Regions from separate parts of the Cupriavidus sp. GW823-FHT06D04 genome, predicted to be linked through region 4. Evidence: predicted binding sites of a transcription regulator. Region 4 holds the regulator's gene; each other region holds the start of a gene.
The links. Region 4 encodes sigma-54, which starts transcription at its own class of promoters, with help from an activator protein. Its sites were predicted from a motif close to TGGCANGNAANCTGCTTT; they were not measured.
Positions count from the first base shown of each region.

Region 1 (2,199 bases), on a different contig from region 4:
CGTGCCCAGCGGCGAAGTCAGCGGCGCCAGCGGCGCGAGCTGGCCGGTGCCCAGCCCGCTGACAGCGGTGCCGGCGCTGGACACTCCCTTGCCGAGTTCGGTGACCACATTGCCGGTGCTGGCGACCGTGGTGCCAACCGGGTTGGTCGAATTGGGGATGCTGCCCAGGCCCGCTTGCAGGCCCGTGGCCAGCGCGCCCACGGCATCGCCGGTGGAGGCCACCACGCCGCCCAGGCCGCTTTGCGTCTGCGTCGGCACCAGCGGCAGGTTGGCGCTGCCGAGCTGGTTGCCGAGGTCGGTGACGGTGCTGCCCGTATTGCCCAGCACCGTGCCGGCATTGTTGATGACCGTGGCGGTCGGGGTCAGCGAGGTGGGCGTTTCGCCGCCGCCAGTGTTGCCGCCGTTGCCACCCGTTCCACCGGTGCCGCCGGTACCACCCGTGCCGCCGCCCGTGCCACCGGTACCGCCGCCGGCCAGGTCGGTGCTGCCGCCGGAGCCACCCATGCCGCCAGTGCCATCGGTTCCCGTAGTCTTAGTGCCGCCATTGGTGCCCGCCGTATCGCTGGTGCCCATGGAGGTCGATCCGCTGCCGCTGGCGCAGCCACCCAGGGCCAGCAAGGTTGCGAGGAGTGCCGTTACGGCGAGTTGTTGTTTGCGCATGTTCTGTTCCCTCATTCCCGTCGTTTAAATCGCTCGGCCGCGCAACGCGTTCGCTTTCTGCGTGCGGCGGTGACGGATATGGCGCAATCGGTATGCCAGCGCCGCGACGCGTCCCGGAAGGGACCCTGCGGAATTCGGGTGTGGTGCCCGCAAAGCCTTGCCGGGCGCGGTTCCCAGGGGAGTGGCGGGAACCGCTTGCGGCGCCGCCGGGGACGGGGTGTCGGGGCGGCTGCGCGTTACGCGTTACGTAACGTGTGGCGTCTGCAGGGAACAAAACAGCCGGAACGGCGGGCCATGCGGCGATGGCGACCCAGCCAGGAAAGCGCGCCGTGCCGTGCGCTGCCACCGCCCTCCCGCCACGGTCATCCGCGCCGCCGTGTTCCCGTGTTCCAGGAACACGTTACGTAGCACGTAACACGTCAGGCCCGCGCCGCAACGGCGTTTGGGCCCAGCACGTGGCTACCCCGGACCCCGGCAATCCGCGCCAGGCAAGGCTTGCAGCGCCGCGGCCGGTTCCGTGCCGGCACCGCCGGCGCCGCTGGCACGGGCCTTGCCATTTGTTGTCCAGACGCGCCGACGATCCCGCGTTCCACTGTCTTGCCGTGCCGGTTCGGAGCGGTCCGCCAGAGGAACAAAGCGGGACTCCGGGGAGGCTCGTCGGCAATCCCATGCGGCGCACATAAGACAAGACGGCCGGCAGCACCGTGGCCAACAAGACAGGAGAAGGACAATGCAAACCAAGCATCCGTCGCAGCATTCCATGACCTCACTGGCCGCGGCCGGCGTGGCCGCTATTGCCTTGCTGATGGCAGGCTGTTCGTCGAGCGGTGGCGGCAGCGGCGCCAATCCGCGGCCGAACAGCAACATCGACACGCCGGTCACGCCGGGACCGTCCGCATCGGGCGAGACCACGCCCACCGCCAAGGTGACCGAAGGCGCGGGCAATACCGTGGTGGCCACGGGCAATGCCATCAGCGAGGTCGGCAAGAGCATCCAGGAAGCGCCGCTGCCGTTGCTGCCCACCAAGGCGCGCGAAGGCGCCGGCGACGTGGTGATCAATGCCGGCAGGGCCGTTGGCTCGCTCGGCGCGGGCGTGCGCGACGGGCTGGGGCAGATGGGTTCGGTCGACAACCCGGTTGGCGTGACGGTTGCCAGCACCAGCAATGTGGTCCACGACGTGGGCGAGACGCTGATCAGCGGCGGCGACCTGGTATACGGCCTGGGCACCGAGAAGCTGGCACCACTGGCGCCGGTGACCGAGCCGGTGGGCGGCCTGGTCAGGCACGTGGGCATCGCGGTGCACGATAGCAGCGGCAAGGTGCACAGCGTGCTGTCCGAAGGCCCGGTCGCGCAGGTCACGAATTCGGTCAGCAAGGTCATCGTGCCGCTGACCAGCAAGGTCACCGACGGCACGCAGACCCTGGGCGCGGTCACGCACCTGGGCGATCCGGCCAACGGCCTGCTCTACAAGGTCGGCAATACCGCGGCTGCCGGCGGCAGCATGATCAGCAACAGCCACGCGCCGGTGGTCTCGCCGCT
Region 1 covers NZ_JBXAHL010000003.1:380,182-382,380, reverse strand. The annotation lists gene AC1Q7H_RS07865 (collagen-like triple helix repeat-containing protein) at 1-660, opposite strand, end outside; gene AC1Q7H_RS07860 (collagen-like triple helix repeat-containing protein) at 1,391-2,199, shown strand, end outside.
Region 1: AC1Q7H_RS07860 (collagen-like triple helix repeat-containing protein) is a predicted target of sigma-54. The motif match lies at 1,200-1,217, and genes of this name have one in related genera.

Region 2 (2,199 bases), on a different contig from region 4:
CTCAATACCCCTTGAAATTCGCATTCACCCGCTGCCGCAGGTAATCCCCCGCGCTGATCGGCGGATACTTGCCGCCGGGCCCTTCGATCATCGCACTGCGGTTGGCCTGGCAGAAGAACGCCATGCTGTAGCGCGGACCCATGTATTCATCCGGCGCGGGATTGCGCACGCGGTGGAAGTTCGACGGCAGCCGGTCGTCGCTCCAGCGCATCAGCATGTCGCCGATATTGCAGGTGATGACTTCCTCGTCCGGCTCGATCGGGGTCCATGCCTGCGCCTCCATCTCCTTGCCGGGGCAGACCTGCAGGCCGCCCTGGCCGGGGCGCTGGAACAGCAGCGTCAGGCAATCGAAATCCGTATGCGCGCCGGCGCGCCAGAGGTCCAGCTTGTCGCGCAGTTCGGGCGGGATCGCGTAGTAGTGCAGCAGCCGTAGCGTGCTCTGGTAGTCCGGCGCCCGCGGATCGTGCGCCTGCGTGAAGAAGTCGCTGGCAAAGCCGAGCTTGCCGGCAAAGCACGACAGCACCTTCATGCCCACCTCCCAGCATTGCGCCTCGAAGGCAAGCATGGTGGCGCGGAAGCCTTCCAGTTCGTCATCGCCGGGCCACAGCCCGGCCATATGCGGGCGCGTGATCTGGTAGGACTCCTTCTGGTCCGGGGTGCCGGTCGAGGGGCGCACCTGCGCGCGGCTTTCCCAGCCGGCGTTGTTGGCCTTCTGCAGCGGGTATTGCGCCTTGACGGCGTCGGGCAGCGCGAAGAAGTGCTCGGTCATGGCGAAGGCTTCGCGCACCCTGGCCAGGTCGATGCCGTGGTTGGCGATCTGGAAGAAGCCGACGTCGACCGATGCCTTCCACAGTTCATCGGCGATTTGCGCCTTGCGCCGCGCGTAGTCGGACAGGTCGATGCGGCGGATCTCGCGCTGGCGGGTTTCCGAACCGAACGCGCCCATGCGCGATTCGCGGTGGAGTTCGGCCAGGGCGTAGGCGGTGTCTGGTTGGCTCATGGTGTTCCTTGTGCAATGCGGGTCAGGGATTGGCCCCTCGCCGGCACAGGCAGACCACCCATGGCAACGCACGCCGGGACAACGCGCTCCTGAGGTCGCCTGTGCCAGCCTGCGCGATGGCGAGGGGCACGGACTTCAAGAGCAATTCCCGGCCATCCGGCGTGCGTCTGCGACGCGCCGCGGGGATGGTGAACGCTTCTACTCTTGCCTGAGGTTATGCAGGTTCCGGGCCAGGGGTTTTGCACCGGGATCGCAGCATTGCGCCGGGGATTGCGCTGTGATGGCGCATGCCGGGCAACGGCTTGGTGCATGGCGCCGCGCAGCGCCCGGCACGGATCCTGCTGAAACCGCAACGGAGTAGAAGCGTTCAGCGGCACGCCGCCCGGAAATTGCTCCCGATGATGTGCACGGTCCCCGCGCATGCCCTGGCCGCATGCCGGCGCGGCGTGGTGCCGGCGTCTCGGGAGGCCACGCTCTCCTTCTGCACCCGCGCCAGCCGCCCGCGCACGCATCGTCCAGTGACATTCGTTCCGGAGAAAGACATGCGTCGCCGTTCCTTCCTGCGCGCCACTGGCGCCACCGCCCTGCTTGCCGCCGCCCCGTTCGCGGTGCCCCATGTCCGCGCGGCGGGCTCGCTGCAGAAGTTCAAGTTCAATCTCGGCTGGAAGGTGGAAGCCTCGGGCGCGGGGTTCCTGCTGGCGCACCAGCGCGGCTACTACAAGGACGCCGGGCTCGACGTCACCATCGATACTGGCAACGGCTCGGCTTCGGCCATCAGCCTGGTCGCGGGCGGCGCCTATGACTGCGCCTCGGCCGACCTGGCGGCGATGATCGAATTCAACACCACCAACCCGTCCGCCGCGCTCAAGGCGGTGGCCATCCAGTACGACCTGAATCCGAACGCGATCCTGGTGCGCAAGGGCAGCGGCATCGTCAGGCCCGCGGACCTGGCCGGCAAGTCCATCCTGGGCCAGCCGTTCAATGCCTCGCGCAAGCTGTTCCCTGTCTTCGCCAGGGCGCAGGGCTTCGACCCCGGCGGCGTGAAGTGGGAGAGCGTCACGCCCGATATCGGCGACACGCGCTTCGTCAAGGGCGACTTCGATGCCGCCGCCTATTTTTTCTTCACCGGCCTGCTGAACCTGAAGGCGCGCGGCATGGGGCCAGAGAAGATCACGGTGTTCCGCTTCTCGGACTATGGC
Region 2 covers NZ_JBXAHL010000006.1:202,798-204,996, forward strand. The annotation lists gene AC1Q7H_RS11720 (isopenicillin N synthase family dioxygenase) at 2-1,000, opposite strand; gene AC1Q7H_RS11725 (ABC transporter substrate-binding protein) at 1,543-2,199, shown strand, end outside.
Region 2: AC1Q7H_RS11720 (isopenicillin N synthase family dioxygenase) is a predicted target of sigma-54. The motif match lies at 1,216-1,233, and genes of this name have one in related genera.

Region 3 (2,199 bases), on a different contig from region 4:
TCCTGGCCAGCCAGGGCGGCCAGATCACCGCCGACCACCTGTTCCTGCCAGGCACCGTGGCACCGGTGGTGGATACCGCGCCGCGGCTGGGGGCGGGCGGCACCTTGCCAGACCTGCGCGAAGCCGCGGTCCATGCGCTGCTGGACCAGATGTCCGAGCAGCAGCTGGCGCTGGGCGAAGTCGAGACCGTGCTGATGGAGGCGGCCATGCAGCGCGCCGACGGCAATATGAGCCAGGCGGCGCGGTTGCTGGGTATTACGCGGCCGCAGCTGGCGTATCGGTGGAAGATGCGCGGCACGCGCGGGGGTAACGGCCACGGCAACGGTAACTGAGGCCGCTTCCAGGCTTCAAATGCCGAGGGTGTGCTCCCCTCTCGCGCAAGCGGGAGAGGGGAGCACACTCGCGTGGATCAAGCGCGTTCACACGATCCCCTGCGCCACCCATCTCCTCCGCTTCTCCCGGCCCCTCGCATTTCTCCACTTGATCATTTGATGCAGCCCCTCCGGGCCGCGCATCGGCCCGAAGTTGCCCGATGCTGCACCGCGCCAACGATTTTTCCCTGTCAGATCAAGTCTTCTCAACTAGGTTGCCCACGCACGCTGCTGCGCCGCAGGGCAATCCCATCCGCATCTGCTCGCTGCCCGCAAACGCCCGCCCGGCGCGGCTTTTGATCATTTGATCAAGGCCTGCGCGCAGCTTCATCAATTCATCGATGCGTTTCGCGCGGACCTTTCCGGGTTAACGCGCACGCTCGCCACCGCCAATTCCCCGCAACCCTTGTCCCACAACGCTTCGCGCTCGCTGGCACGGTCTTCGCAATAAGGCCTGCGTCCAGCCAACGCAATGGAGCGCGCCATGAACACCCCGTCGGTTCCCCTGTTCGAAGCCACGCCGCGCTATGTGCGGGTCGAGGGCCGCACCCCAGAAGGGTTTGTTCAGTTCGCCTTCAGCGTGGCCGACCCTGAGCTCAACGTCGAACTGATCATGCCGGAGCCGATGTTCGAAGCCTTCTGCTGCGTCAACCGCGTGCGCTTCCTGCCCCCGCTGGAAGCAGCGCCGCAGCCGCAAGCCGACGACTGACGCCGCAGCCACCGCATCACAAAGAGAGAAGGGATACAGGAGACCAAACGATGCAAGTCGATATCAAGACCCAGCAGATCCAGCCGCTGCGCCAGAACTACGGCCATGTCGCGCGCCGCTTCGGCGACAAGCCGGCGTCGCGCTACCAGGAGGCGACCTACGACGTGCAGTCGGAGGTGAACTTCCACTACCGCCCCACCTGGGACCCCAGCTTCGAGCTGTATGACAAGCGCCGCACGGCGATCGTGATGCAGGACTGGTACGCGCTGAAGGACCCGCGCCAGTTCTACTACGGCGCCTACGTTACCGCGCGCGGGCGCCAGCAGGATGCAACGGAGAAGAGCTTTGCCTTTGTCGAGAAGCGCGGGCTGCTGCAGGCGCTGCCGGCCGAATGGCAGGAACGCCTGGCCACAGGCCTGCTGCCGCTGCGCCATGTGGAGTGGGGCGCCAACATGAACAACTTCTACTGCGCCGACTATGGCTGGGGCACGGCCATCACGCAGGCCTGCACCTATTGCGCGATGGACCGCCTGGGTATCGCCCAATACCTGTCGCGCATCGGCATGCTGCTGGACGGCAATACCGGCGTGGCGCTGGAGCGGGCCAGGGTGGCGTGGCTGGAGAGCGCCGCATGGCAGCCGCTGCGCCGCTTTGTCGAGCATACCTTTGTCACCGAGGACTGGTTCGAGACCTTCATCGCCCAGAACCTGGTGCTCGACGGGCTGCTCTACCCGCTGGTCTACCAGCATGCCGACGCGGTGATCGCGCGCGCCTGCGGCACCGGGCTGGCGGTGCTGACCGAATTCATGAACGACTGGCGCGACGAGCACGCACGCTGGGTCGATGCCGTGATCCAGGCCGCCGCGGCCGAGTCCGAGGCCAACCGCGTGCTGCTGTCTGGCTGGGCGCGCGCCGCCTGCGCCGAGGTGGCGCAGGCGCTGGTGCCGGTGGCCGATGCGCTCACCGGCGAGGACGGCGCGCAGATGGTGGCGCTGTGCCGCGAGCAGTTCGAAGTCCGCCTGGGCAAGCTCGGCCTGGCTGCCTGATCCGCCCACAACGAACCCCACGGAGACACGCCATGTCAGCCACCCCAGCCAACGTCTACATCGCGCTGCAGAA
Region 3 covers NZ_JBXAHL010000003.1:44,126-46,324, reverse strand. The annotation lists gene poxR (phenol degradation transcriptional regulator PoxR) at 1-332, shown strand, start outside; gene AC1Q7H_RS06290 (phenol hydroxylase subunit) at 856-1,080, shown strand; gene AC1Q7H_RS06285 (aromatic/alkene monooxygenase hydroxylase subunit beta) at 1,131-2,126, shown strand; gene AC1Q7H_RS06280 (MmoB/DmpM family protein) at 2,159-2,199, shown strand, end outside.
Region 3: AC1Q7H_RS06290 (phenol hydroxylase subunit) is a predicted target of sigma-54. The motif match lies at 803-820, and genes of this name have one in related genera.

Region 4 (2,199 bases):
CCGGGCCGCACCGCCAGTGCGGGCGCGGCATGCCGGCGGCAACCCGGAACGCAAGGGCGCAAAAAAGCCGCGCTTCGTGGCGCGGCTTGCCTGTTCAATCCTGATTCAGCAGCCCGCTGCGGGGCTGCCGGGCACGGTCATTGCTGCATTTGCGCTGCGGCCATCTGGTACTTGACCGCTTCGCGGTCGTGGCCTTGCACGCGATCCTTGTAGCGGATCACCTGACGGTCCAGCTTGTCGACGAGTGCGTCGATCGCTGCATATAGGTCTTCGTGATGCGCCTCGACAAAGATGTCCTTGCCCTTGAGATGTAGATTAATTTCCGCGTACTGACGCCGGTCCTTTTCCTTGTGGTTGTCGACAGAGAGCAGCACGCTAACGCCAATGACCTGATCGAAATGCCTGACGATTCGCTCCAGCTTCGTTTCCACGTACTCACGCAGAGGGGGCGTGATGTCCAGGTGGTGTCCACTGATCTTGAAGTTCATAGCGCTTCTCCTTCTGAAAGAGCCTCACCAGGCAGGCGGTGGGCTCGGCTACAAAGACTTGCGGAGATTGACTGCGGGGATCTTCAGGGCTTCGCGATACTTGGCAACAGTGCGGCGCGCAACAACAAAGCCTTGCTCACCCAGCAGTTCGGCAATGCGACTGTCGGAAAGGGGATTCCTCGGGTCTTCGGCTCCTATCAGTTGCTTGATCAAGGCGCGGATGGCCGTTGATGAAGCCGCGCCACCGGTTTCGGTGGACACGTGGCTGCCGAAGAAGTACTTCAGTTCGAAAGTACCCATCGGCGTTGCCATGAATTTATTGGTCGTCACCCGGGAGATGGTTGACTCGTGTAAACCCAGTGTATCGGCAATCTCCCGCAAAACCAAGGGGCGCATGGCGATTTCGCCGTGACTGAAAAAGTTCTTTTGACGCTCGACAATGGCCTGCGAGACACGCAGGATTGTGTCGAACCTTTGCTGGATGTTCTTGATCAGCCAGCGCGCCTCTTGCAGCTTTTGCTGCAGTCCGGCCGTGCCGGACTCACCCTTCGCGCCACGCAGGATTTGGGCATACATATCGTTGATGCGCAGCCTCGGCATCACATCCGGATTGAGCTGCGCGATCCAGCCGCCGCCACCCTTGCGCACGAACACGTCCGGCACCACAAAGTCCGCTTCCGGGCGGCTGTACGCATGGCCGGGGTAGGGCGCCAGCGAGCGGATCAGTTCGTGTGCGGACTTCAGTGCCACTTCATCTACCTGCAGCGCCTTCTTCAGCCGCGTGTAGTCGCGTACTGCGAGCAACTCCAGGTGATTGCTAACGATGTTCAGCGCCAGTTCGCGTTGCGGGTGCGTCAGGCGTCGCAACTGCAGGGCCAGGCACTCGGCGGCGTTGCGCGCACCCACGCCGGGCGGGTCGAAACTCTGCAGCAGCGTGAGGATGGCGTGGACTTCGTCGATCTCGAACTCGAGTTCTTCCGGCAACTCCGTGCAGATCTCCTCAAGCGATGCGCTCAGGTAGCCATCGTCGTCGAGCGATTCGATCAGGAAGATGGCCAGGCCTTTGTCGCGCGCCGAGATCTTCAGCGGCGTGAGCTGCTCCATCAGGTACTCGCGCAGCGTGGGCTCGGCCTCGCGCAGCTGCATCGGCGTTTTTTCATCCTCGTCGCCCTGGGGGCGGCGGGCAAAGTCGTCCAGGCTCCAGTCGCCGCTGCCGTAGTCGTCGCCGTTGCCGTTGCCGCTGTCGCCATAGCTGTCGTCGTCACCCGCGCCGTCGGCGCGAGCCTCGCCATTGCCCTGGGGCTCAGCCGGGGCGGGCGCCGGTGCGCTCTGCAGGTTGACCGAGCCGTCGGCCGCCACGCGCAGCGGGCTTTCGATCCAGTCGTTCTCGCGCTCGAGCAGCGGGTTTTCCGTCAGCGCCTGTTCGACCTCTTGCTGCAGTTCCAGCGTGGAGAGCTGCAGCAGCCGGATCGACTGCTGCAGTTGCGGGGTCAGGGCCAGATGCTGGGAAAGACGGAGCTGTAGCGACGGTTTCATGCGAGCTATTCTATGCGCATCTTTCCGTTGTTGGAACGGAAATTGCTATCGCTTATGCGGTCCGATCGCCGCTGGCTGTGGGAGGGCCCACGCGCGCCCGCGAAGAGGCCTGCCGCTCGCGGGCAGGCCGTTAAGTCACATGCGGAAGTTCTCGCCCAGGTAGACGCGCCGCACT
Region 4 covers NZ_JBXAHL010000002.1:123,570-125,768, forward strand. The annotation lists gene hpf (ribosome hibernation-promoting factor, HPF/YfiA family) at 138-488, opposite strand; gene AC1Q7H_RS04275 (RNA polymerase factor sigma-54) at 537-2,024, opposite strand; gene lptB (LPS export ABC transporter ATP-binding protein) at 2,160-2,199, opposite strand, start outside.